DNA from 2 places in the Mycobacterium sp. E802 genome. Region 2 is predicted to be linked to the other one. Evidence: riboswitches for the same ligand, from Rfam matches in the RefSeq annotation. Region 2 holds a riboswitch; the other holds the start of a gene.
What was found. Region 2 has a riboswitch for thiamine pyrophosphate ahead of thiO (glycine oxidase ThiO). Riboswitches for the same ligand answer to the same signal wherever they lie in the genome.
Positions count from the first base shown of each region.

Region 1: linked by a shared signal. The riboswitch ahead of thiC (phosphomethylpyrimidine synthase ThiC) and the one ahead of thiO (glycine oxidase ThiO) in region 2 are both predicted to bind thiamine pyrophosphate.

Region 1 is NZ_LZJD01000081.1:9,862-21,498, reverse strand. It holds gene thiD (bifunctional hydroxymethylpyrimidine kinase/phosphomethylpyrimidine kinase) at 1-387, opposite strand, end outside; gene thiC (phosphomethylpyrimidine synthase ThiC) at 384-2,003, opposite strand; TPP riboswitch at 1,992-2,101, opposite strand; gene A5699_RS11920 (MFS transporter) at 2,321-4,078, shown strand; gene A5699_RS11915 (class I SAM-dependent methyltransferase) at 4,129-4,770, shown strand; gene A5699_RS11910 (TIGR00730 family Rossman fold protein) at 4,767-5,507, shown strand; gene A5699_RS11905 (exodeoxyribonuclease III) at 5,524-6,336, opposite strand; gene A5699_RS11900 (GNAT family N-acetyltransferase) at 6,361-7,281, opposite strand; gene A5699_RS11895 (peptide deformylase) at 7,281-7,874, opposite strand; gene A5699_RS11890 (DUF3263 domain-containing protein) at 8,013-8,324, shown strand; gene A5699_RS11885 (LytR C-terminal domain-containing protein) at 8,399-8,869, shown strand; gene A5699_RS11880 (superoxide dismutase family protein) at 8,880-9,590, shown strand; gene A5699_RS11875 (glutamate--cysteine ligase) at 9,571-10,701, shown strand; gene A5699_RS11870 (LON peptidase substrate-binding domain-containing protein) at 10,765-11,391, shown strand; gene A5699_RS11865 (SAM-dependent methyltransferase) at 11,399-11,637, opposite strand, start outside.
Region 2 is NZ_LZJD01000006.1:28,235-39,871, forward strand. It holds gene A5699_RS00860 (glycosyltransferase) at 1-1,006, opposite strand, end outside; gene A5699_RS00865 (M28 family metallopeptidase) at 1,210-2,646, opposite strand; gene A5699_RS00870 (M28 family metallopeptidase) at 2,643-4,151, opposite strand; gene A5699_RS00875 (slipin family protein) at 4,485-5,168, shown strand; gene A5699_RS00880 (ABC transporter permease subunit) at 5,176-5,934, opposite strand; gene A5699_RS00885 (ABC transporter ATP-binding protein) at 5,931-6,854, opposite strand; gene A5699_RS00890 (SGNH/GDSL hydrolase family protein) at 6,851-7,600, opposite strand; gene A5699_RS00895 (thiazole synthase) at 7,625-8,416, opposite strand; gene thiS (sulfur carrier protein ThiS) at 8,409-8,609, opposite strand; gene thiO (glycine oxidase ThiO) at 8,606-9,622, opposite strand; TPP riboswitch at 9,612-9,726, opposite strand; gene thiE (thiamine phosphate synthase) at 9,763-10,434, shown strand; gene A5699_RS00915 (NUDIX hydrolase) at 10,418-10,924, opposite strand; gene glnX (protein kinase G-activating protein GlnX) at 11,058-11,637, shown strand, end outside.

The DNA of each region.
Region 1 (11,637 bases), on a different contig from region 2:
CAGCGGATCGCCGTGCATCGATGCGCACACCGGGTCGACGACGAGCGGCACGGTGGACGCCAGACCTTCGGCCCGCCAGGTTTGGGCGATCGCGGTGATGATCTCCGCGGAGGCCAGCATCCCGGTCTTGGCGGCCTCGATGCCGATATCGGTGACGACGGCCCGGATCTGATCAGAGACGATGTCGGGCGGGATCTCGTGAAAACCTTTGACGCCCACCGAATTCTGCACGGTCACGGCGGTGACCGCGACACAGCCGTGCAGGCCGAGCATGGCAAAGGTCCGCATGTCGGCCTGGATTCCGGCGCCACCGCCGGAGTCGGACCCGGCGATGGTCATCACCCGTCGCGGTGCGTCACCGGCGGGTGCCAACGGCAAGAAGTTCACGTCGCCAATGGTAGGTAGACGCGGTTGCCGTGGTCGGCGAACTCCTGGGACTTGGCGGCCATGCCCGCGGCGATCTCATCGGGGACACCGCCGGGATAGGCGTCCCGAATATCCTGCGAGATCCGCATCGAGCAGAACTTCGGCCCACACATCGAGCAGAAATGCGCGGTCTTGGCCGGTTCAGCGGGCAACGTCTCGTCGTGGAAATCGCGCGCGGTGTCGGGATCGAGCGAGAGCGCGAACTGATCGTGCCAGCGGAACTCGAAGCGGGCCTTCGACAGTGCGTCGTCACGCTGCTGTGCGCGGGGATGGCCCTTGGCCAGGTCGGCGGCATGTGCGGCGATCTTGTAGGCGATCACGCCGTCCTTGACGTCCTTGCGGTCCGGCAGGCCCAGGTGTTCCTTGGGGGTGACGTAGCACAGCATCGCGGTGCCGGCCTGGGCGATGATGGCCGCGCCGATCGCGCTGGTGATGTGGTCGTACGCCGGGGCGATGTCGGTGGCCAGCGGGCCCAGCGTGTAGAACGGTGCCTCTTCGCAGAGTTCCTCTTCGAGCTTGACGTTCTCGACGATCTTGTGCATCGGGACGTGGCCCGGGCCTTCGATCATCACCTGCACGCCATGGGATTTCGCGATCTTGGTCAGCTCACCCAGCGTGCGCAGCTCGGCGAACTGGGCCTCGTCGTTGGCGTCGGCGATCGACCCCGGCCGTAGCCCGTCGCCCAGCGAGAACGTCACGTCGTAGCGAGCCAGGATCTCGCAGAGTTCCTCGAAGTGGGTGTACAGGAACGACTCGGTGTGGTGTGCCAGACACCAGGCGGCCATGATCGACCCGCCGCGGCTCACGATGCCGGTGACCCGGTTGACGGTCAGCGGGATGTACCGCAGCAGCACCCCGGCGTGCACGGTCATGTAGTCGACGCCCTGCTCGCATTGCTCGATCACGGTGTCGCGGTACATTTCCCACGTCAGCTTGGTGGGGTCACCGTTGACCTTCTCCAGTGCCTGGTAGATCGGGACGGTGCCGACCGGGACCGGGGAATTGCGCAGGATCCACTCGCGCGTCTGGTGGATGTCCTTGCCGGTGGACAGATCCATGATGGTGTCGGCACCCCATCGGGTGGCCCACACCATCTTGTCGACCTCTTCACCGATCGAGCTGGTGACCGCCGAATTGCCGATATTGGCATTGACTTTCACCGAGAACGCCTTGCCGATGATCATCGGCTCGCTCTCGGGGTGGTTGTGGTTGGCCGGAATGACGGCTCTGCCGACTGCGACTTCTTGACGCACCAGTTCGGCGGAAACGCCTTCGCGCTCAGCGATATACGCCATCTCGGCGGTGATCTCGCCGGCCCGGGCGCGCTGCAACTGCGTGCCCCGGTCGTTGACCACTGCGGGTCGCGACGGCAGACCTGTGTTCAGGTCGATCGCCGCGTCGTCGGCGGTGTACGGGCCTGAGGTGTCGTACAGGTCCAGGTGTTCACCGTTGGTGAGATTCACCCGCCGAAACGGCACCCGCATGGTGGCGCCGTCATGGTTGATCTCGCGATAGACCTTGGTGCTTCCCGTGATCGGACCGGTCGTCACTGATGGGTCGAGAACAGAACTACTCATTTCATCTCCCTACGCCGGCATTACCCGGTCAGGTTCGTACGGTCGACGGGCGTACCCGTCCTCTCAGTGCGCTCGTGCGCACTCCCGCGTGTGGTTTGCAGGCCCCAACCTAGCGCAGACGTGGGCGGAGGGATACCGGGAGTCAGTCAATTGACAGGAAACGGTGTCCGGCGGCGATGTGGAGAGCCAGGCGCTGTGACGACTGCCTGGCCCTCCGATTCTTCGGGTTGCCGCGGCTTGATTTGCATAGCTAATATATGTGTTTTGAACATGTTGGGCCTCAGCGCCCCCTCGATAGCGACTAGAGCGAAGACGGAATGACGACTGAGATGACGAAAGCGGCCGGAGACGCCGACACCGCGGAAGCGGTGACCGCCGACCGCCGCAAACGGATGGACCACGACCACCCCTTCTACAAGTGGGTGGTGCTGTCCAACACCACGTTGGGCATCTTGCTGGCCTCGATCAACGCCTCGATCGTGCTGATCTCGCTGCCCGCGATCTTCCGTGGTATCGGCCTGAATCCGCTGGCTCCCGGCAACGTCAGCTACCTGCTATGGATGCTGATGGGCTACCTGGTGGTGACCGCGGTGCTCGTCGTGCCGTTCGGACGTCTCGGCGACATGTACGGCCGGGTCCGCATCTACAACCTGGGCTTCGTGGTCTTCACCGTGGCGGCGATCGCCCTGTCGTTCGACCCGTTCCAACTCGGTGGTGGCGCCGTCTGGCTGATCGGCTGGCGCGTCATCCAGGGTGTCGGTGGCGCCATGCTGATGGCGTCGTCCTCGGCGATCCTCACCGATGCCTTCCCGGCCAACCAGCGCGGCATGGCGCTGGGCACCAACATGGTGGCCGCCGTGGCCGGGTCGTTTCTCGGGTTGCTGATCGGCGGCTTCCTGTCCGAGTGGCACTGGAAAGCCGTCTTCTGGGTGGGTGTGCCGATCGGTGTCGTCGGCACCATCTGGAGTTACCGCTCCCTCAAGGAACTCGGCGTCCGCACCGCCGGGCGCCTCGACTGGGCCGGCACGCTGACCTTCGGCCTGGGCCTGACGGTATTGCTGATCGGCATCACCTACGGCATCCAGCCCTACGGTGACTCCACCACGGGGTGGACCAGCCCATGGGTGCTGGGCTCCATCGCCGTCGGGCTGCTGCTGCTCGTGGCGTTCTGCGTCGTCGAACTCAAGGTGTCGTCGCCCATGGTCGACATCCGGCTGTTCAAATCGGCGGCGTTCGGAATGGGCAACCTGGCCGGGCTGATGTCCTCGGTGGGCCGCGGCGGGTTGCAGTTCATGCTCATCATCTGGCTGCAGGGCATCTGGCTGCCGTTGCACGGCTACAGTTTCGAGTCCACCCCACTGTGGGCCGGCATCTATCTGCTGCCGGTCACCGTCGGGTTCCTGGTCGCCGCACCGATCGCCGGATCACTGTCCGACCGCATCGGCGCGCGGCCGCTGACCGTCGGCGGCATGCTGCTGATGGCGGCCACGTTCGTGGCGCTCCTGCTCATCCCGGTCAACTTCGACTACTGGGTGTTCGCGATCCTGGTGTTCCTCAACGGCCTGGGTGGCGGCATCTTCACCGCCCCCAACACCGCGGCCATCATGTCGAGCGTGCCGGCCGGTCAGCGTGGTGCGGCCTCCGGGGTGCGGTCCACGTTCTTCAACGCCGGCAACTCACTGTCGATCGGTATCTTTTTCTCGCTGATGATCGTCGGGCTGGCCAACACGTTGCCCGTCGCACTGACGAGTGGCTTGACGCAGCAAGGTGTTTCGGCATCGGTGGCGCACGATGTGGCGAGCCTGCCCCCGGTCGGCAGCCTGTTCGCGGCGTTCCTGGGCTACAACCCGATGGCAGAGTTACTCGCCCCCTACGACGCGTTACATCAACCGGGCGTCAACGCCGACGTGATCACCGGGCAGACGTTCTTCCCGCAGTTGATCACCGAGCCGTTCCATTCCGGCCTGACGGTGGTGTTCACCGCTGCGGCCGTGATGATGGTGATCGGTGCGGTGGCGTCGATGTTCAGCGCGGGTCGGTATGGGACGGAGGCGGGAGCCGACAACGAGGCCTGAGAGGCGGGAGCCGACAATCAGGCTTGAGCGGCCGACCTACACTCGGGTTGGTGACCACCACACAGCGTCGCGGATTCAACGACGCCATCACGAGTTTCTGGAGTTTCGCCGCACCGGCCTATGACCAGGGTTGCCTTCAGCGGTGGGTGTACCGGCCAGCCCAGGATGAGGTGATCGCCCAAGTTCAGGAGCGCGGTGCCCGTTCGATCGCCGACGTCGCCTGCGGCACCGGCATCCTGGCTGACCGGATCCAGCGGGAACTGCAACCCGATGAGGTCTACGGCCTGGACATGTCCGATGGCATGTTGGCCCAGGCCCGCAAGCGTTCTGGCGATGTGCGGTGGAAATCGGCCCCTGCCGAGGAACTGCCTTTCCAAGACGGTTTCCTGGACGCCGTGGTGACCACGTCGGCATTTCACTTCTTCGACCAGCCCGCCGCGCTCGCCGAGTTCTACCGGGTGCTGGCGCCCGGGGGAATGGTGGCGGTGACGACGATGAGCCCGCGCCGCACCTTCCTGCCGCTGCACGCGCTCTCGGCCGACCTCGGTGCACCCGCGCACAGCCCCACTGAGAAGGAGATGCGTGCGCTGTTCGAGGCGGCCGGATTGACCGTCGTCGAGCAGCACCGGGTACGCCGGCCAGTGTGGACACCGATCTCCGACGTGATCACCGTGGGCGTCAAGCGCGCATGACCGAGAACGAGGACGGCCCATTTCAGATTCGCGGCCCGGTACAACTGCGTCGAGAACGGTGCGCCGACACGACCGCCGATCAGCGTCTGTTGGACCGCCGCGGTCCGACCGACTGGGTGCACACCGATCCCTGGCGGGTGCTGCGCATCCAGGGTGAATTCGTCGACGGTTTCGATGCCTTGGCCGAAATGCCCAGGGCGGTCACGGTTTTCGGTTCAGCTCGGACGGCTCCGCATTCGCCTGAATATCGGTTGGGTGAGGAATTGGGCATCGCGCTGGTGCGGGCCGGCTATGCGGTGATCACCGGCGGCGGCCCGGGATCGATGGAGGCCGCCAACCGCGGGGCAAGTGAGTCCGGCGGCTACTCGGTGGGTCTCGGCATCGAGCTGCCCTTCGAGCAGCGCCTCAACCATTGGGTCGATCTCGGCATCAACTTCCGCTACTTCTTCGTGCGCAAGACGATGTTCGTCAAATACGCACAGGCATTCGTCTGTCTGCCCGGCGGGTTCGGCACCCTCGACGAGCTGTTCGAGGCGCTCACCCTCGTCCAGACGCACAAGGTCACGAAGTTTCCGATCATCTTGCTGGGCGTCGATTACTGGTCGGGCCTGATCGACTGGATCCGCAATACGGTTCTGCGCGAAGGGAAGATCTCCGAACCTGACCTGGCGCTGCTCCATTGCACCGACAGCGTGGCAGAGGCTGTGGAGATCATCGCGGCGTCGGCATCGGAATAGGCGTCGCCGTCAAGCGTCAGCTGAGCTCCACCACGACGGGGGCGTGGTCGCTGGGGGCGGTGGTGCCTTTCTTGGGGCGCCGTTCGTCCTTGACGATCTCGGCGTGCGTCACCCGGGAGGCGAGGCCAGGGGAGCCGAGGATGAAGTCGATGCGCATGCCGCGGCGCTTCTGAAATGCCAGCTGGGTGTAGTCCCAGTAGGTGTAGATCCCCGGACCGGGAGTGAAAGGGCGCACCACATCGGTGAATTGGGCGTCGTGCATGGCCTGGAAGGCAGCCCGCTCCGGCTCGGACACATGGGTGCTGCCCTTGAATGCGGCCATGTCCCAGACGTCCTCGTCGGTGGGCGCGATGTTCCAGTCGCCGACCAGTGCGATGGGCTGCTCCGGGTCGTCCTTGAGCCATCCGGCGGCGGTATCACGAAGGGCGGCAAGCCAACCCAGCTTGTAGGTGTAGTGCGGGTCGGTCAGGGTGCGACCGTTGGGCACATACAGGCTCCACACCCGCACCCCGCCGCACGTGGCGCCGAGCGCGCGGGCCTCGGCGGTGGCCTCTTCTTCCGGCTTGCTGCTCCACGTCGGCTGGCCGTCGAACCCGATCTCGATGTCGTCGAGGCCGACCCGTGAGGCGATGGCGACGCCGTTCCACTGGTTGAGCCCGATGTGGGCCACCTCGTAACCCAGCGCGGCGAACGGCATCATCGGGAACTGCGCGTCGGTGCACTTGGTTTCCTGCATGGCCAGAACGTCGACGTCGGCGCGTTCGAGCCAGTCGACCACGCGGTCCACTCGAGTTCGGATCGAATTGACGTTCCAGGTGGCCAGGCGCATGGGGTTAGAGGGTACGTGCCGGCCTCAGGCGAGCAGGTCGTCGGCCGCCACATAACGGGTTTGGTGGTGCAACCGGAAACCGAGCGACGTGTACAACGCGATGGCCTCGTGGTTGCCGACCTCGACCTGTACGTAGGCCCGGGTCGCGCCGACCTGCGTGGCCCAGACCAGCAGCGCTTCGCACAGCGCCCGGGCGTGGCCTTGACGGCGATGCTCGGGCGAGACCCGGATCGAGGAGATGCCCAGCCAGGATGTGCCGTCGGCCGATTGTGTGACGGCGCCGCGGCCGACAGCGCAGCCGGCCGCGGTCGCGAAGGTCAACTGCCCATCGACCACAGCCGTCAACACGTCGAGGGGAACCTCGCGGTCGTAGATCTGGAGCCACTGTGCGTCCGGTTGCTGCTCCAGCGTGACGCTCGAGGCCGAGGGTTGCGCCGGCGTGACAGCCGACGGGGGAGTGGGCAGCTCGCGCACCATCACCCGCGTCGGCTTGATGCCCGGGTTGCGCACCGGCAGCAGTCGTTCGGGCAGGGCCAGCCAGGCCGGCAGGTCACGTTCGCGGTACCAGCCGCGCACCGCGTCCAGATCGGCGATCTGCGCCGACACGCCCAACGGGATCGCCGAATTGGCGCGGCTCGTCACACCGTGTCCGGCGCGCAGCAGCCAACCACCCAGCCATTGCTGTTCGACGCCGGGCCAGGCCAGTGCCGCGGCATGTTCGAGCGCACGGATCTGCGAGGCCCGCACCGGGGTGTGCGACAACTCGCGCACGCTGACGACGTCGCCCGGCGCGATCTCGACGAGTTCGCCGTCCTTGGTACGGATCTGCACTGTCGGCGCAACACGTTCGACGTAACCGATGACATCAGTGAGCGGCTTGGCCGCCCCGGCCGGCAACCGGTAACGCAGGCTGACCCGGGACCCGAGTGCCGGCAGGTCGGGCATCAGTGGCCGAACGGGTCGGGGACCTCGCCGGGCATCCAGGACAGGCCGGGCACACCCCAGCCGTTGCGCTTGACGGTCTTCTTCGCCGCGCGGGCATAGCGGCCCACGAGGCGGTCGATGTAGAGGAATCCGTCGAGGTGACCGGTCTCATGCTGCAGCATGCGGGCAAACAGGTCGGTGCCCTCCAGAGTGACCGGTGATCCGTCCGCGTCCAGCCCGGTCACCCGCGCCCAGTCGGCCCGGCCGGTCGGGAAATTCTCGCCGGGAACGGACAGGCAGCCTTCCTCGTCCTCGTCGGGGTCCGGCATCGTCTCGGGCACTTCGGAGGTCTCGAGCACCGGGTTGATGACCACGCCGCGGCGGCGGGTCGTGTGCCCGCGGGTGGCGGCGCAGTCATAGACGAACAACCGCTTGGCCACACCGATCTGATTGGCGGCCAAGCCAACTCCGTTGGCGGCGTCCATGGTGTCGAACATGTTCTGGATGAGTTCGGGGAGGTCTGCGGGAAGCGAACCGTCCGGGCCGACCGGCACCGGCTCGGTCGGCGTGTGCAGAACGGGATCCCCGACGATGCAGATCGGTACTACGGCCATGGGGGAAGCTTAAGGTGGCAATGCAACTGGTCCGACTCGCGGGTTTATGTGTCAGCCAGACCCAGCAAGCCGTGGTTGAATAATCGACGAACCACAGCGATGTAATTTTTCGAGTGTCGGAAGGGTCCAAGGAGCAATATGGACGGCGCTATCGCGCGGACTGAGCAATCCGGGGATGACTCTGATCTGACCGATGGGCTAACCCGTCGCGAGCACGACATCTTGGCGTTCGAACGTCAATGGTGGAAGTACGCGGGCAGCAAGGAAGACGCGATCAAAGAGCTGTTCTCGATGTCGGCAACCCGGTACTACCAGGTGCTCAATGCGCTCGTGGACCGCCCTGAGGCGCTGGCTGCCGACCCGATGCTGGTCAAGCGGTTGCGTCGGTTGCGGGCGAGCCGTCAAAAGGCACGGGCTGCGCGGCGGCTCGGCTTCGATATCACTACCTAGGGGTCGCTCCACACGCGAGGAGGACAAATGGGTGGAGTGCGGCATCGGGCGGTTCGCTCGATACAGTGGTGGCGATGAATCAGCGAGACTCCTCCGGGCTACCCCTGCGCGCCATGGTGATGGTGCTGTTGTTCCTCGGGGTGGTGTTCCTGCTGGTCGGCTTCCAGGCGCTCGGCTCCGATGACGACTCGGCGGACCAGTCGTCCGTGGCGACGACGAGCGCGACGACCACTGCCGCGAAGACGTCGACCAAGGCCGCACCGGCCCCCGAGATCAAGGCCGACGTGCGGGTCTACAACATCTCTGATGTCGCGGGTGCCGCCGAGACCGCGGCCAACCAGTTGCGTGAGGCGCACTGGAACGTGACCGAGACCGGCAACCTGGTGATGGAAGGCGTCGCGGGCACCACGGTGTTCTTCGGTGACACGCCGGACGAGAAGGAAGCCGCCGAAAACGTGGGCAAGGTCCTGCATGCACCCGTCGAACCCCGGCGCCCGGAACTTATCGAGCAACCACCGGGAGTGATCGTGGTGGTCACCGGCTAGGCTTTGGGCCATGCTGAAGCCCGTCAGTGTTGCCTTCTTGTTCGCCGCCCCTGTCGTCGCGCTGAGCGCCTGTAGCCCGCCTGGACAGGTGCCCTCCGACGCCCCCGGCACCACGCCGGCGATCTGGACCGGATCGCCCTCGCCCTCGGCCGCTCCCGGTGAGCACGGCAGCGGGCACGGTGCGCAGGCCACCACCGGTGGCGAGACGCTCACCGCCGAGCTCAAGACCGCCGACGGAACCTCCGTGGCCACCGCTGACTTCCAGTTCGCCGACGGTTTCGCGACCGTGACGGTGGAGACCACCGCTCCGGGCAAGCTCGCCCCCGGCTTCCACGGACTGCACATCCACTCGGTCGGCAAGTGCGAGGCCAATTCGGTGGCTCCGACCGGCGGCGCGCCCGGCGACTTCAACTCGGCCGGAGGTCATCTCCAGGTCTCCGGACACACCGGACATCCCTCCAGCGGTGACCTGAGCTCGCTGCAGATCCGTGCCGACGGCTCGGGCAAGCTGGTGACCACCACCGACGCCTTCACCGCCGAGGATCTCACCGGCGGCGCCAAGACCGCGATCATCATCCACGAGAAGGCCGACAACTTCGCCAACATCCCGCCGGAGAAGTACCAGCAGGTCGTCGGCGGCGCACCCGGGCCCGATCAGGCGACCTTGGCTACCGGCGACGCCGGAAGTCGGGTGGCGTGCGGTGTTATCGGCGCCGGCTGACAGCCGGATCGATTTCGCCGGGTCGCCCCGGCCGACGGTCGGCGTCGAATGGGAGTTCGCTCTCGTCGACGCCGACACTCGTGATCTGAGCAACGGCGCCGCCGAGGTGATCGCCGAAGTCGGCGAGACCCCGCACGTGCACAAGGAGCTGCTGCGCAACACCATCGAGATCGTCACCGGGATCTGCGACAACACCGGTGAGGCGATGGATGACCTGCGCAGCACCCTCGGCCCCGTACGCAAGATCGTGCACGACCGTGGCATGGAGCTGTTCTGCGCAGGGACCCATCCGTTCGCGAAATGGTCGGCACAACAACTGACCGACGCGCCGCGCTACGCCGAGCTGATCAAACGCACCCAGTGGTGGGGGCGACAGATGCTGATCTGGGGTGTGCACGTGCACGTCGGGATCTCCTCGGCGCACAAGGTGATGCCGATCATCTCGTCACTGCTCAACCAGTACCCGCATCTGCTGGCGCTGTCGGCGTCGTCGCCGTTCTGGGACGGTGAGGACACCGGATATGCCAGTAACCGGGCGATGATGTTCCAGCAGTTGCCTACGGCCGGACTGCCGTTCCAGTTCCAGAGTTGGCGCGAGTTCGAGGGTTTCGTCCACGATCAGAAGAAGACCGGGATCATCGACCACCTCAACGAGATCCGTTGGGACATCCGGCCTTCCCCGCATCTCGGCACGGTCGAGGTGCGGATCTTCGACGGCGTGTCCAACCTGCGTGAGCTGGGCGCACTGGTGGCGTTGACACACTGCCTGATCGTCGACTTGGACCGCAGGCTCGACGCGGGTGAGCAGCTGCCGACCATGCCGCCGTGGCATGTCCAGGAAAACAAGTGGCGCGCGGCCCGGTACGGGCTCGACGCGGTGATCATCCTGGACGCCGACAGCAATGAGCGACTGGTCACCGAGGACCTCGACGAGTTGTTGAATCGTCTTGAGCCGGTGGCCAAGTCGTTGCGGTGTGCCGACGAGTTGGCCGCGGTCACCGACATCTACCGCGGCGGCGCGTCGTACCAACGCCAGCGCCGAGTGGCCGAGGAGAACGACGGCGACCTCCGCGAAGTCGTCGACGCGCTGATCGGCGAACTGCAGCTTTAGGCCTGGGCGTGCATTGACCAAACGCGCATTGACCAAATCGAGGGCGAGGACGATCCTGGCCGAATGACGGTCTCACCGATGTTTCCACTCGAAGTGGCGATGCTGCCCGGCCAGGAGCTGCCGCTACGGATCTTCGAACCGCGGTATGTGGCGATGGTGGCTGACTGTATGGCCATGTCGGAGCCGTCTTTCGGGGTGGTGCTGATCTCGGCCGGACGCGAGGTGGGCGGCGGTGAACGGCGCTGTGACGTCGGAGCGCGGGCCAAGATCATCGACTGCCAGGAGTTCGGCGTCGGCAAGTACCGGCTGTTGTGCATGATGGGCGAACGAATCCGCGTGCGGCGGTGGCTCGACGACGATCCGTATCCGCGCGCCGAGATCGAGCCGTGGCCCGATGACCCGGACCAGCCTGCCGACCCCGCTCGCATCGGGGAGGTCGAAGACCGGATGGTGGCGTTGCTGGACCGGATCGGCGAGGCACGCGGTACCCCGCTGCGAAGCCGCGAGATCGTGGAGTCAGCTCGGTTGGACCCGGGTAACCGCTTGTACGCCTTGGCCACTCGGTTACCGATGGGACAGGCCGACCGCTACTCGCTGCTGGCCGCGCCGTCGGAGGCGGCCCGGGTGGAGGCACTCGGTGAAGCGGTGGACACCGTCGCCGCGATGGTGGAGTTCCAGCTCTCGGAGTAGCTCTCGGTCACCCCGCGGTCATCACTCCTTCGACGAACTCAGTCGACATGGACAGGTCGGCGGTGTCCTCGGGAAGGGCGCGGCGGTAGCGCGCCATCACGTCGTCGGCCGGGAGCGCCGCGACCTGCCAGCAGCGTTCGCTGAGCCAGTCGGCGACGTGGGGACGTTCCTCGACGAACCACAACTGCTCCGGGTCGGGCATGTCCTCGCCGGCCTCGGCGGCCTGTGCGCGCATCTGCTCGATGC
Region 2 (11,637 bases):
GCCCAGCCGCGGTGGTTCCGGATCCGCCGTGGTGCACCACCGCACGGCACAACGGGAAGACCTTCTCGTAGTTCACCGCTCTGACCACCTTGACGTGGTCATTGGTCGGCACGTCGCCGTAGTCGGTCCACCCCGAGCAGATCAACGCGCGCTGGCCCAGCTCGGCGCAGGCCTGCCCGATCATCTCGACGGTGCCGGCCGGCGAGGGCACCGGCATCGACCCGAACCCGAAGCAGATCGGCGGCGATCCTGCGGCGATCCAGGAGACGACCTCCTCGTCGGCGTCCGTCGGCTGGTGCATGGTCAGTGCCCCGACGAACGGCCGGTGTTCACGCCACGTGGACCATTCGGCGGCCAAGCCGGGAAAGCACACCTGGTCGTAGGTCTGGATTTCCAGCGCTTTCCGGTCGGCGATGCGTCCCGCCGCCGGTTTGGTCGCCTTCGGTAGACCGAGCTCACGGCGTTGCTCTTCCTCGACTTCCCTGTGCATGTGCCACCCGAACCAGTCGTAGGTCTTCATGGCCGCGCAGGCCATCCCGGCGGGCAACATCCCAACGAGCCGACCGTTGGGGCGTACCGGGAAGTAGTGCAGGGCGGCGAGCGGGATGTCGTAGTGCTCGGCGACGTTGGCGGCGACATCCTGAAAGACCAGGCCGGCGCACAGCACATCGGCGCCGTCTGCCACCGATGCCAGGGTTTTACCCATACCCGCCCAGTGCTGTAGTACCGGATCCCAAAGCTGGCGCAGCACTTTCACCGGACTTCGCCCCCTCAACAGGCCACGCCATATTTCCGGCGAGCATTTCTCCAGCAGCTCCGCGTCCCACATCTCCGACGCATCCGGGCCGTACGAGGTGCTTGCCAGTCCGACCGACTCGGCGAAGCCAGTCAGGTTCGGCGGCAACGCTATCCAGACATCGTGCCCACGTTGCTGCAATTCGAGACCGATGGCGACCAACGGTTCACAATCCCCACGAGTCCCGCTACATGCCAGTGCAAATCTCATATCCCCCAACCCCTCAGACGGCAAGAGGTTTCGGACCCAATGTTAGGTCGTGGGCGCGTGCAGACAAGGGCCTAAGCCGAAGTGGTTGCTGCCGCAACCACTCGGCGCATCGTCACGACGCCGAAACCCCTTGGACGAACAGGAGTTTTCGTCAGCAACTGACCATCGAGCAAATAGCTCTGCCCGGTGAGCCCGAGAGAGCTTCAGCCGCGGTGCCGCTTGTCACGTACCGGCACGCCGTTGGGTCCCTCGATCGACGCCGCGTAGGTCCCAACGGTGAACGCGATCGCCGGTCCCATGATCCCGAGGGCATGCGCATCGACGTTGTCGATGGTGTCGCGGCCGGTGTGATAGTTCGGGTCGAACGCCACGCCGGCCCGGCCGCCCCACAACCGGGCCTGAACCTGGGTCTTGCGTTGCGACGCGCCCGTGGTCACACCGCCCACCGGCACGCCTGCCTGCAGGAACGGGTGATAGTCGGTGTTGGCGCCGATCGGCATGTCGGCAGGCCGCACACCGCTCAGGTTCAGATAGCCGGCCATGGTCCGTTCGATGCCCGCCGACCCCTCCGGCATCGATTTGGGATCGGTGGCCTGACCGGACTGATCGCCGTCGTAGGTGAAGAATCCGGCGTTGGGTGAGCCGACCATGTCGAAGTTCAGGTACAACGCGAGATCGTCGAGTTGGTCCAGCGGCAGGCCGCGCACGTACTGCGTCGACCCGTCCAGGCCCAATTCCTCGGCACCCCAGAACGCGAACCGCACCGCATTGCGCACGTTGGGCGAACTACCCAGCTGCAAAGCGGTTTCGAGTAGGGCGGCCACCCCGGAACCGTTGTCGTTGATACCCGGTCCGCCGCCCACACTGTCGAGGTGGGCACCGGCCAGCACCACATCCGAGGCCGATCCGGTCTTCGTCTGCGCCGTGACATTGCGGTGTTTGACCATCTCGGCCCGGCCGTCGAGAACCAGCCGCACCGGTGCACTGGTGCGACGCAGTGCCGCGTCCGCGGTCTCGTCGATGACGCCGACCGGGACCGTGAGCTCGCGGTAGTAACCCGTGGAGAACAGTCCACCCGGCGCGGGCTGCCCGCCGGTGTTGACGACCAGCAGTCCGACCGCGCCCTTGGCCAGCGCGGTGTTCTGTTTCACCACAACCGAACACCCGGTGTCGTCGACCACCGCAATGGCACCGGAGATGTTCAGCGTTCCGTAATCCTCGGCCGCACATCCGGTCGGCTTGCCCGGCCGCAACGTCGGTGCGCTGAGCCCCTCTGGCGAGGTCGTCACCAGCATCGAGGCCTGGTCCACCGGATAGGTGCGCCCCGACACCGTCAGCGCCGGGTGCCCGCCGCGCATCGTGCCCATCCGCTCGAACTCAGGCGTCTGAACGTCAAACCCCTTGTCCCGCAGGGCCTGAGCCACATAGTCGACGCTCGCGTCGTACCCCGGATTGCCGACTGCCCGATTACCGCCATGACTGTCGGCGATGTCCTGCAACTTGCGCAGATGGGCGAACATGTTGTCGACGGTGATCCGGCCCGCCAGTTCGTGCGGGTCGAGCGCCGCTGCCGAAGGTGGCGCCGAGCACGCCGCCAGGGCGGCCGCGAGCACGACGACGACGAGTCGACGGGCTGTCACTGCGGGGTGATCTGATGACGCGTGCGGTCCGAGCGGACCGGGATACCGTTGCGGCCCCGCTGATCCTGCGCGTACAGACCGACCGCGAAGGCAACGCCCTCGCCATGTATCCGCAGTGCGTCGGCATCCACGTGCTCGAGGGTATCGGTGTTCTTGTGGTAGTTCGGGTCGAACGGCTGATCCACCTGCCCGCCCCACAGTTTGGCTTCCTCGCCGTTCATCTTGTCCTCGGCACCGGAGAACAACCCACCGGCGGGCACCCCGGCCAGGGTGAACCCGTCATAGTCGGATCGCCCGTCGAAGTTGGTGTCCCGCGGCGTCTTTCCGGCATCTTCCAGGTAGGCCGCCAGGGTGCGCTCGATACCTGCCGAGCCTTCGGGCACGCGCGGGCGACCACGCTCGTCCGGCGGTGCGGACTGGTCACCGTCATAGGTGAAGTAACCCGGATTGGGCGAGCCGAGCATGTCGAAATTCAGGTAGAGGGCGATGTCCTTGAGCGCGTCGAGGTCCAGCGATTCGACGTAGTTCGTCGACCCGAGCAGGCCTTCTTCCTCGGCTCCCCAGAAACCGAACCGCACGGCATTGGCCACATCCGGCGAATCACCCAGCTGTAAGGCGGTTTCCAGCACGGCGGCCACCCCGGAGCCGTTGTCGTTGATCCCCGGGCCTTCGGGAACGCTGTCGAGATGTGCTCCGACCATCACCACATCGGAGGTCGACCCGGTCTTGGTCTGCGCCACGACATTGCGGGTACGTTCGGTCCGCACACCGGCGACGAGCTTGATCGTGGTGGTCCCGGGCGCGTTGCGCAGCCGCGTCCCCACATCCTTGGTCACGCTGACCACTGGGATCTTGACGTCGGTGCGGCGGCCCAGGGTGCCACCCATCTGCTCGTCGTTGTTGGTGTTGACGACGATCATCGCCACGGCGCCGCGCTCGGCCGCCGCGGCCTGCTTGTCACCGAAGGCGCAGGCACCCCGGTCGACCAGCACCACCGCCCCGGCCACCGGCAGCCCGTCGTAATCGGCAGCTTCACACCCCGGGGTGTCCTCCACCTTCGCGGGCACCAGCGGCGCGGACACGCCTTCGGGCGGGGTGCCGATGGTGAACTCCAGCGGCTTGGCGGTGACGGGTTGACCACCCACGGTCACCTGCGGGTCCTCGGCGAAGGGCAACCGCACCTCGAATTCCGGGGTGTCCACGTCGAAGCCCTTATCCCGCAGGGCATTGACGACATAGTCGACGCTGGCGTCATAGCCGGCCGTACCCAGGGCGCGGTTGCCGTCGTGGGCGTTGGCAATGTCTTGCAGCTTGCCCAGATGCCCCATCATCGCGTCAGCCGACACCCGCTCACGCAACTGATCGGCGAACTGCACGGCCGCCGCGGAGGCGGACCCGGAGGACTGCTGCCCATCGGTCTGCAGTTCGGTCTTTGCATCACAGCCGGCCAGTCCCGCGGTCAGCACAAGTGCACCGAGAACCGCCCCCGTCGAAGTACGTCGCATTGCACCCACGGTAGCCGGTGCGCTGAACTGCCCGGCGATTAAATCGGTTGCCTGCCGGTTTGCTGTGATGGCAGGGTGATTCCCGGCGCCGAGCGGGAAGCAGACCGAGCGGGGTACCGCAACGTTTCTGTGTGTTGCCGGCGGCGCCGTGGCACAGGTAAAGGGCCTGAGGTTCGAATCCTCTCTGCAACCCCGATGCCGTCGCCGGAATCGCGCAATCCGCGGCCTTGCGGCCCGCATCCGCTCGTATGGGGATGCGACGCCCCGCCAACGATTGTGTCCGGCGGCGGTATTCCTTTGCCGCGCAGACACATACCGGAAGGAGGACACGACATGGGAATCTTCACGTTCAACCGAATCACTGTTTCTGCAGGCCAGTGCGCGCTGGAGTACGTCGACGGCACGCTCGGTCGGGTCCTGCCGCCGGGACGTCACCGCATTGATGTGGCGGCCTCGGTGGTGCGTGTCGAGATGCGTGAGCAGGTACTGACGCTGGCCCCGCAGGAGGTGCTGACCTCCGACGCCGTGTCGCTGCGGATCACCGTTGCGCTACAGACCAAGGTCACCGATGCGGTGGCCTACGTCGAGGCGGCGGCCGATCCGATGGCGGCGGTGTACCTCGCCGCACAGATTGCGCTGCGTGACATCGTCGCCGGCCTGACCGCCGATGAGGTGCTGCAGCGCGGCAACCGCATCGACGCCGGGGTGATCGCCGCGGCGGCCCGGGCCGCCGGCGCCCGCACCGGGATCGAGGTGATCGCGGTGTTCGTCAAGGACGTGATCGTCCCGGCCGAGATCCGGTCCGCGGCGATGCAGCTGGTGACGGCCAAGGCCACCGGTGCGGCGAAGTTGGAAGCCGCCCGCGCCGAGACCGCGGCCCTGCGCGCGCTGGCCAACGCCGGCAAGCTGCTGGACGCCCACCCGGCACTGGCGCAGCTGCGGCTGATCCAGCAGGTGCCGTACGGGTCGAAGGTGGTGCTGGCGATCGGTGGTGACGTGGCGTCTGACCCGGAGTGATCCCGGGTCAGGCGTCACGCCTGTTCAGTACCACCGCGGCGGCGACGAAGGCGATCACCACCCACACCAGGAAATACAGCAGCGAGCCCACCTCACCCCATGGGATGTCATAGGCCGGGAACAGCCACTCCACCTGAAGGAACCGGAACATGTTGGCGAACGGCAGCCACGGTCCGAATTCGGCGCCGTTTCCCGGCAGGTTGCCCAGCAGCGGTTCGGCCACCAGCGGCCACAGCAGCAGCACCGCCACCGCACCGGCCGCAAACCGCAGCAGTGCCCCGACCGCGACGCCGAGGACGGCGGCCAATGCGGCGTACAACGCAAACCCGCCGGCCACTCGCCAGGTCGCCGGGTTGGCCATCGACAGTTGGGTGCCGACCACCGGGTCGGCGACGAACCGGGCCACCAGCACGGCCGCCAGCACCATGATCACCGCACACACCGAGGAGAACGCCGCACACACCACGGCCTTGGCGGCCAGCACCTGCGTCCGGTTCGGGGTCGCCAACAGCGTGGTGCGGATCAGGCCGCTGCGGTACTCCCCCGTCATCGTCAACGACGACAGCACCATCAGCACCGGAACCCCGAACACCGCGACACCCAACGCGGCCCGGCCCGGGGACAGTGCCGTGTAGTGATCGGCGGTCATGCCCTGCATCGCGGCCAGACCGAGGCTGAGTACCGCCACCCCGATCACCGACCACAGGGGCGAGCGGGTGGTGGACAATTTGATGCGCTCGGCGTCGAGCGCGGCGAGCGCGCTCACTTCGGTGCCGCCTTCGGTGCCGCCCGGTAGTCGACGGCATCGTCGGTGAGTTTCAGATATGCCTCCTCCAACGAGGCCTGCCGCTGGCTCAACTCGTGCAGTGCGATCGCATTGCGGGCGGCCAGATCACCGATCACCTCGATGGCCGCGCCGTGGACCGCCAGCGCGTCACCGTCGGCGGCGGCGTCGACTTCGAACCCGGCGTCGGTCAGCACCTCACGCAGCGTCTCCAGCTGTGGGCTGCGTACCCGCACGGTGTCGGCCGAGGTGCCGCTGACGAACTCACGCACGGTCGTGGAGGCGATCAGCTTGCCCTGCCCGATCACCACCAGCCGATCGGCGGTGTTGGCCATCTCGGCCAGAAGGTGACTGGAGACGAACACCGTGCGACCCTCGGCGGCCAGACTGCGCATCAGCGTGCGGACCCAGTGGATGCCCTCGGGATCCAGCCCGTTGACCGGTTCGTCGAACAGCAGCACCGGCGGATCGCCCAACAGCGCCGCGGCGATCCCGAGCCGCTGGCTCATGCCCAGCGACAGCGTGCCGGCGTTGCGGTCGACCACCGACGTCAGACCGACCATCTCCAGCACCTCGTCGACACGGGCCGACGGAATCCGGTTGGCCGCGGCGATCCAGCGCAAGTGGTTGCGGGCCGAGCGGTTGGGATGGGCCTGCCGGGCATCGAGTAGGGCGCCGACCGAGCGCAGCGGATCGCGTAAATCCCGATAGTGCTTGCCGTCGATGGTCGCCGTCCCGGCGTTGGGATGGTCCAGGCCGAGGATCAGCCGCATGGTGGTGGTCTTGCCCGCACCGTTGGGCCCGAGAAACCCGGTGACCACGCCCGGTTCGACGGTGAAGGTCAGATCGTCGACGGCGCGGTGGGTGCCGTAGAGCTTTGTCAGCCCGGCCAGTTCGATCATGGCTCCCACGCCACCACCATATCGGCGACCGCCCGCATACCGGCAGCGTTGGGATGCAGCGGCGCCGGCCGGCCCGGCCAGGGCAAACCGGGCCGAGTGGTCCAGGGCTCGGCCGACCAGGCATGGTGCCCCGCACTGGCCGCCGCCGCGCGAACCCATCCGCACCCGGTCTGGGCGGCAGCCTCCCCGGTGAGTCGTTCGAGCGTGGCGGCGATATGACGGCCCAGCCTGGCGTCGGCCTCCGACAGCGGCTTCGCCCCGATGCCGGCCGGCGGCAAGATCGTCAGATAGTCGACGAACAACACCCGCGCCTCGGGAGCGCGCCGGCGAATCTCACGCCCCACACTCACCAGTGCGCCGGCCACCTCGCTCAACGCAGTCTCCCGCGCGTCGAGGTTCAGCAGGTTGCGCGCCCACGACCCGAAGACCGGCAACGACCGGGTGACCCGCGGCAGCCCGGCGGCCATCAACGACGGCACATAGCCGACGTCGTTGCCGCCGATGGTCACCGTGACCAACGCCTCGGAGCCGTCCAGCGCCTGCAGCTGCGGTGGGGCACCGTTCTGCCGCTCACTCAGTACGTGCGCGGTGGTGGCCCCCGAATACGTCACGTCGACGAGATTGAGCCCGAGTGCGTGGGCCACCAGATGGGGATAGTTGCGTGCCGAGCGTCCGGCCGGAAACGGTGCACCCGCGGCTCGAGGCATGATCCCGGGCCCGGCAGCCATCGAACTGCCCAGGGCCACATACCGTTTACCGTGCACGTCGAGTTACCGCGCCGGACTTGACGCCTGTGCCCAGAATCGCTTCGGGATACGGCCGGCCTGACGGGCCAGATACCCGGCGGTGACGGCCGCGGACATCGCGGCGGCCATGGTCGGTGGATCGGAGGCGCGGGTGACGGCGGTGGCCAACAGCACGGCGTCACAACCCAATTCCATGGCCAGCGCGGCGTCGCTGGCGGTGCCGATCCCGGCGTCGAGCACCACCGGCACCCCGGCCTGCGCCACGATCATCTCGATGTTGTGCGGATTGGAGATGCCCAGGCCGGTGCCGATCGGTGCACCCAGCGGCATCACCGCCGCACAGCCGGCATCCTCCAACCGCCGGGCCAACACCGGGTCGTCATTGGTGTAGGGCAGCACCGTGAACCCGTCGTCGACCAATTGCTCTGCGGCCTTGACCAATTCGATCGCATCGGGCAGCAGCGTGCGTTCGTCGGCGATCACCTCGAGCTTGACCAGGTCGGTGCCCAGCGCCTCCCGTGCCAGCTGCGCGGTGAGCACGGCCTCGGCCGCACCACGACATCCTGCGGTGTTGGGAAGTGCGGCGATACCGAGCCGGTTGAGCAGATCGAGTACCCCGGTACCGGTTTCGGCGTCGACGCGTCGCATCGCCACCGTCGTCAACTCGGTGCCCGAGGCCACCAGGGCCTCTTCCAGGACCGCCAGGTTCGGGGCACCACCGGTGCCCATGATCAGCCGGGAGCCGAACTCGCGGCCGCCGATGGTGAGAGTTGAGGCCGATGAGCCGCTTGCGCGAAGAGCAACAGCACTAGCCACCCTGCACCGCCGTGACCACCTCGACGCGGGCACCGTCACACAACGTGCGGTCCCATTCGGACCGGGGCAGCACCGCCCAGTCCAGTGCGACGGCGATGCCCTTGTCCGGGAAACCCCGGTCCTCCAGCAGTCCGCCGATGGTGGTCTGCTCGTCCACTTCGAGGGTCTCGTTGTTGACCGTGATGGTGATCATTGCACTCCCACACTCACCTTGAGCTCCGCCGCGATCCGCTCAGCGGTCCACGGCGCCAACAGAAATCCGTTCCGGCCATGTCCGACGGCCACCAGCGTGCGCTCGTCGACCCGTTCGACGATCGGCAGCCCATCGGGCGTCATGGGTCGCAGCCCGGCCGCGGTCTCGGCCAGTTCGTACTCGCCCAGCGCGGGCATCACCGCGCACGCGTCCTCCAGCAGATCACGCACGCCGCTGACCACCGGTGCGGTGTCGCGGCCGTGCTCGTACTGGGTGGCGCCCACGACGACACCGTCGGCGCGCGGCACCAGGTACACCGGGCGTCCGTGCACCCGGGCCCGAATCACGCGCTGCGGCACCGGCATACACCCCTTGCGCCAGCGCAGCCGCAGTACCTCACCTTTGACCGGACGAACCGGCAGGCCCGGCCACAAGGTCGGGGCGTCGATGCCGTTGGCGATCACGATCGCGTCCGCGTCCACGCCTGCCAGGTCCTCGACGGGACCGGCCCACCGCACGGCCAGCCGCTCGCAGTGCACGGCCAGCCCGTCGACCACGGCCCGGTTGTCCACGGCGAGTTCGGTGGTGGCCCGGAACCCGTGCCGGATACCTTGGGCCAGCAGGGGTTCCACGTCGCGTGCCGCGGTGGTCAACTCGACCGGCTGCCCCTGGGCGGACAACCACTCGGCGACCGTACGCAGATCAGCCACATCGGCCCGGTCCACGGCGACCACGAGCGACTCACGCGCCGTGACCACCTCGGGTGCCAGGCCTTCGAGGAAACCGGAGTGCCACAGCTTGAGTGACTCCAGCCCGATCTGCAGGATCTGCTCTTCGCCGGGCCAGCCTTCGCTGTGCGGGGCCAGCATGCCGCCGGCCACCCAGGAGGCACCGTGCTCACGCCTACAGTGCAGCCGCACGGTCCAGCCGTCCAGCGCCGCCCGGCGGGCGATGGACAGCCCGATCACCCCGCCGCCGATGACGGCAAGTGTTCGCGCTCCTCCGAGTGCCATATCCGCTCCCTTCGCCGGCATGACCCGGATCAGGTGTGACGGTCAGGGCCGGTTCGTCTGCCCACTCTCAGCCCCACGTCCCAGGGACTCCCGTATTGCCAGTCCAGGGTACTCGGAGACCGACCAGCTACCGTCGCGGTGTGGAATCACCCGTCGACCGTTTGCAGCGCGCCACCCTGTACCTGTGCACCGATGCTCGCCGAGAGCGTGGTGACCTGGCCGAATTCGCCGACGCCGCGCTAGCCGGCGGGGTGGACCTGATCCAGCTGCGCGACAAGGGCTCGGCCGGAAAGAAGACGTTCGGCCCACTGGAGGCCCGCCAGGAGCTCGAAGCGCTTGAGGTCCTGGCCGACGCGGCCCGGCGCCACGGCGCGTTGCTGGCGGTCAACGACCGCGCCGACATCGCGCGGGCGGCCGGGGCCGACGTGCTGCACCTCGGTCAGGACGATCTGCCGTTGGACGCCGCGCGCGGCATCGTCGGGGACCGTCCGGTGATCGGGCGTTCCACCCACGACGCCGCGCAGGCCCGCGCCGCCGTCGACGAGGCCGTCGACTACTTCTGCGTCGGCCCGTGCTGGCCCACCCCGACCAAACCGGGCCGGACCGCACCCGGGCTCGACCTGGTCCGCTCGACCGCGGCGCTGAACCCGGCCAAGCCCTGGTTCGCCATCGGCGGGATCGACGCGCAGCGGCTGCCCGAGGTGCTGGCCGCCGGCGCGCGACGGATCGTGGTGGTCCGGGCGATCACCGCGGCCGAGGATCCACAGGCGGCCGCCCGAGAACTCAAGAGGACACTCAGCGCGGCCGATTGAGTTCCAGCGGCAGCGAGGCCGTCACCACCCGCAGCTGCTGCCAGCTCGCGGCGAACCCGGGATGCAACGGCAGGTCGGCCACCTCGTCCTCGGCCACCCAGCGCAACTCCGAGCTCTCGCGGTTCGGGATGGTCTCCAGCGGTTCGGGCACATCGGCGATCACGGTGGTGTAGGACCAGTGCGTGCCACCGATGCCGGCCACCTCGGCGGTCACCACCGTGGTGCGCACGGTGAGCTGCTCGGCCGTCACCCCGGCTTCCTCGTGGGCTTCGCGGACCGCGGCCTGCTCGGCCGTCTCGTGGCTGTCGCGGGCTCCGCCGGGCAACGCCCACGTCCCGCCCTGATGACTCCACGGCGCGCGGTGCTGCAAGAGCACGGCCGCCGATCCGCCCGGCCACGGGGCCCGCAACAACAGGCCGGCCGCCCCGTGACGCCCCCAGTATCGGGCGCCGTTGTCGGAGAACACCCAGCCGTCACCGTCGCCACGCACCCGTACAGAATAAGGAACCCGGCCGATTTCGCCTGCCCTCGATTTCTCCGCGAGCCTTAGCGGCCGCTCTTAGAAACTTTTTATAGTGTTGAGGCAGCCGTAAGCACCGAAACTAAATGAGGTCCCTGCGCAGGTGACTGTGGAGTTGGCACATCCCTCGACCGAACCGCTCGCGTCCCGGTCGCCGACCACTCCTGCCCACCCACGCTGGTGGTTTCTGTGGACCACCCCCGGACGCATCCTGACCATCGGTCTGGTCCTGTCGGCGCTCGTGATCGCCAGCGCGTTCGCCACGTCCACGACGATCAATGATCGTCAGCAGGCGTTGACGACGGTCCTCGACCACACCGAACCGCTGGCCTTCGCCGCCGGGCAGCTCTACACCACGTTGTCGGTGGCCGACGCCGCCGCGGCCACCGCGTTCATCGCCGGGGCCGAGCCCCGCGATGTGCGGCAGCGCTACGAGCAGGCCATCACCGATGCGTCGGTGGCGGTGACACGGGCGTCCAGCGGGCTGACCGACGAAACTCTGGTGCAGTTGCTCGGCCGGATCAACGCGCGGCTGGCGGTCTACACCGGGTTGGTGGAAACCGCGCGCACCAACAACCGGGCCGGCAACCCCGTCGGTTCCTCTTATCTGTCGGAAGCCTCGGCGATGATGCAGTCGCAGATCCTGCCCGATGCGCAACGGCTCTACGAGGAGACCTCGGCCC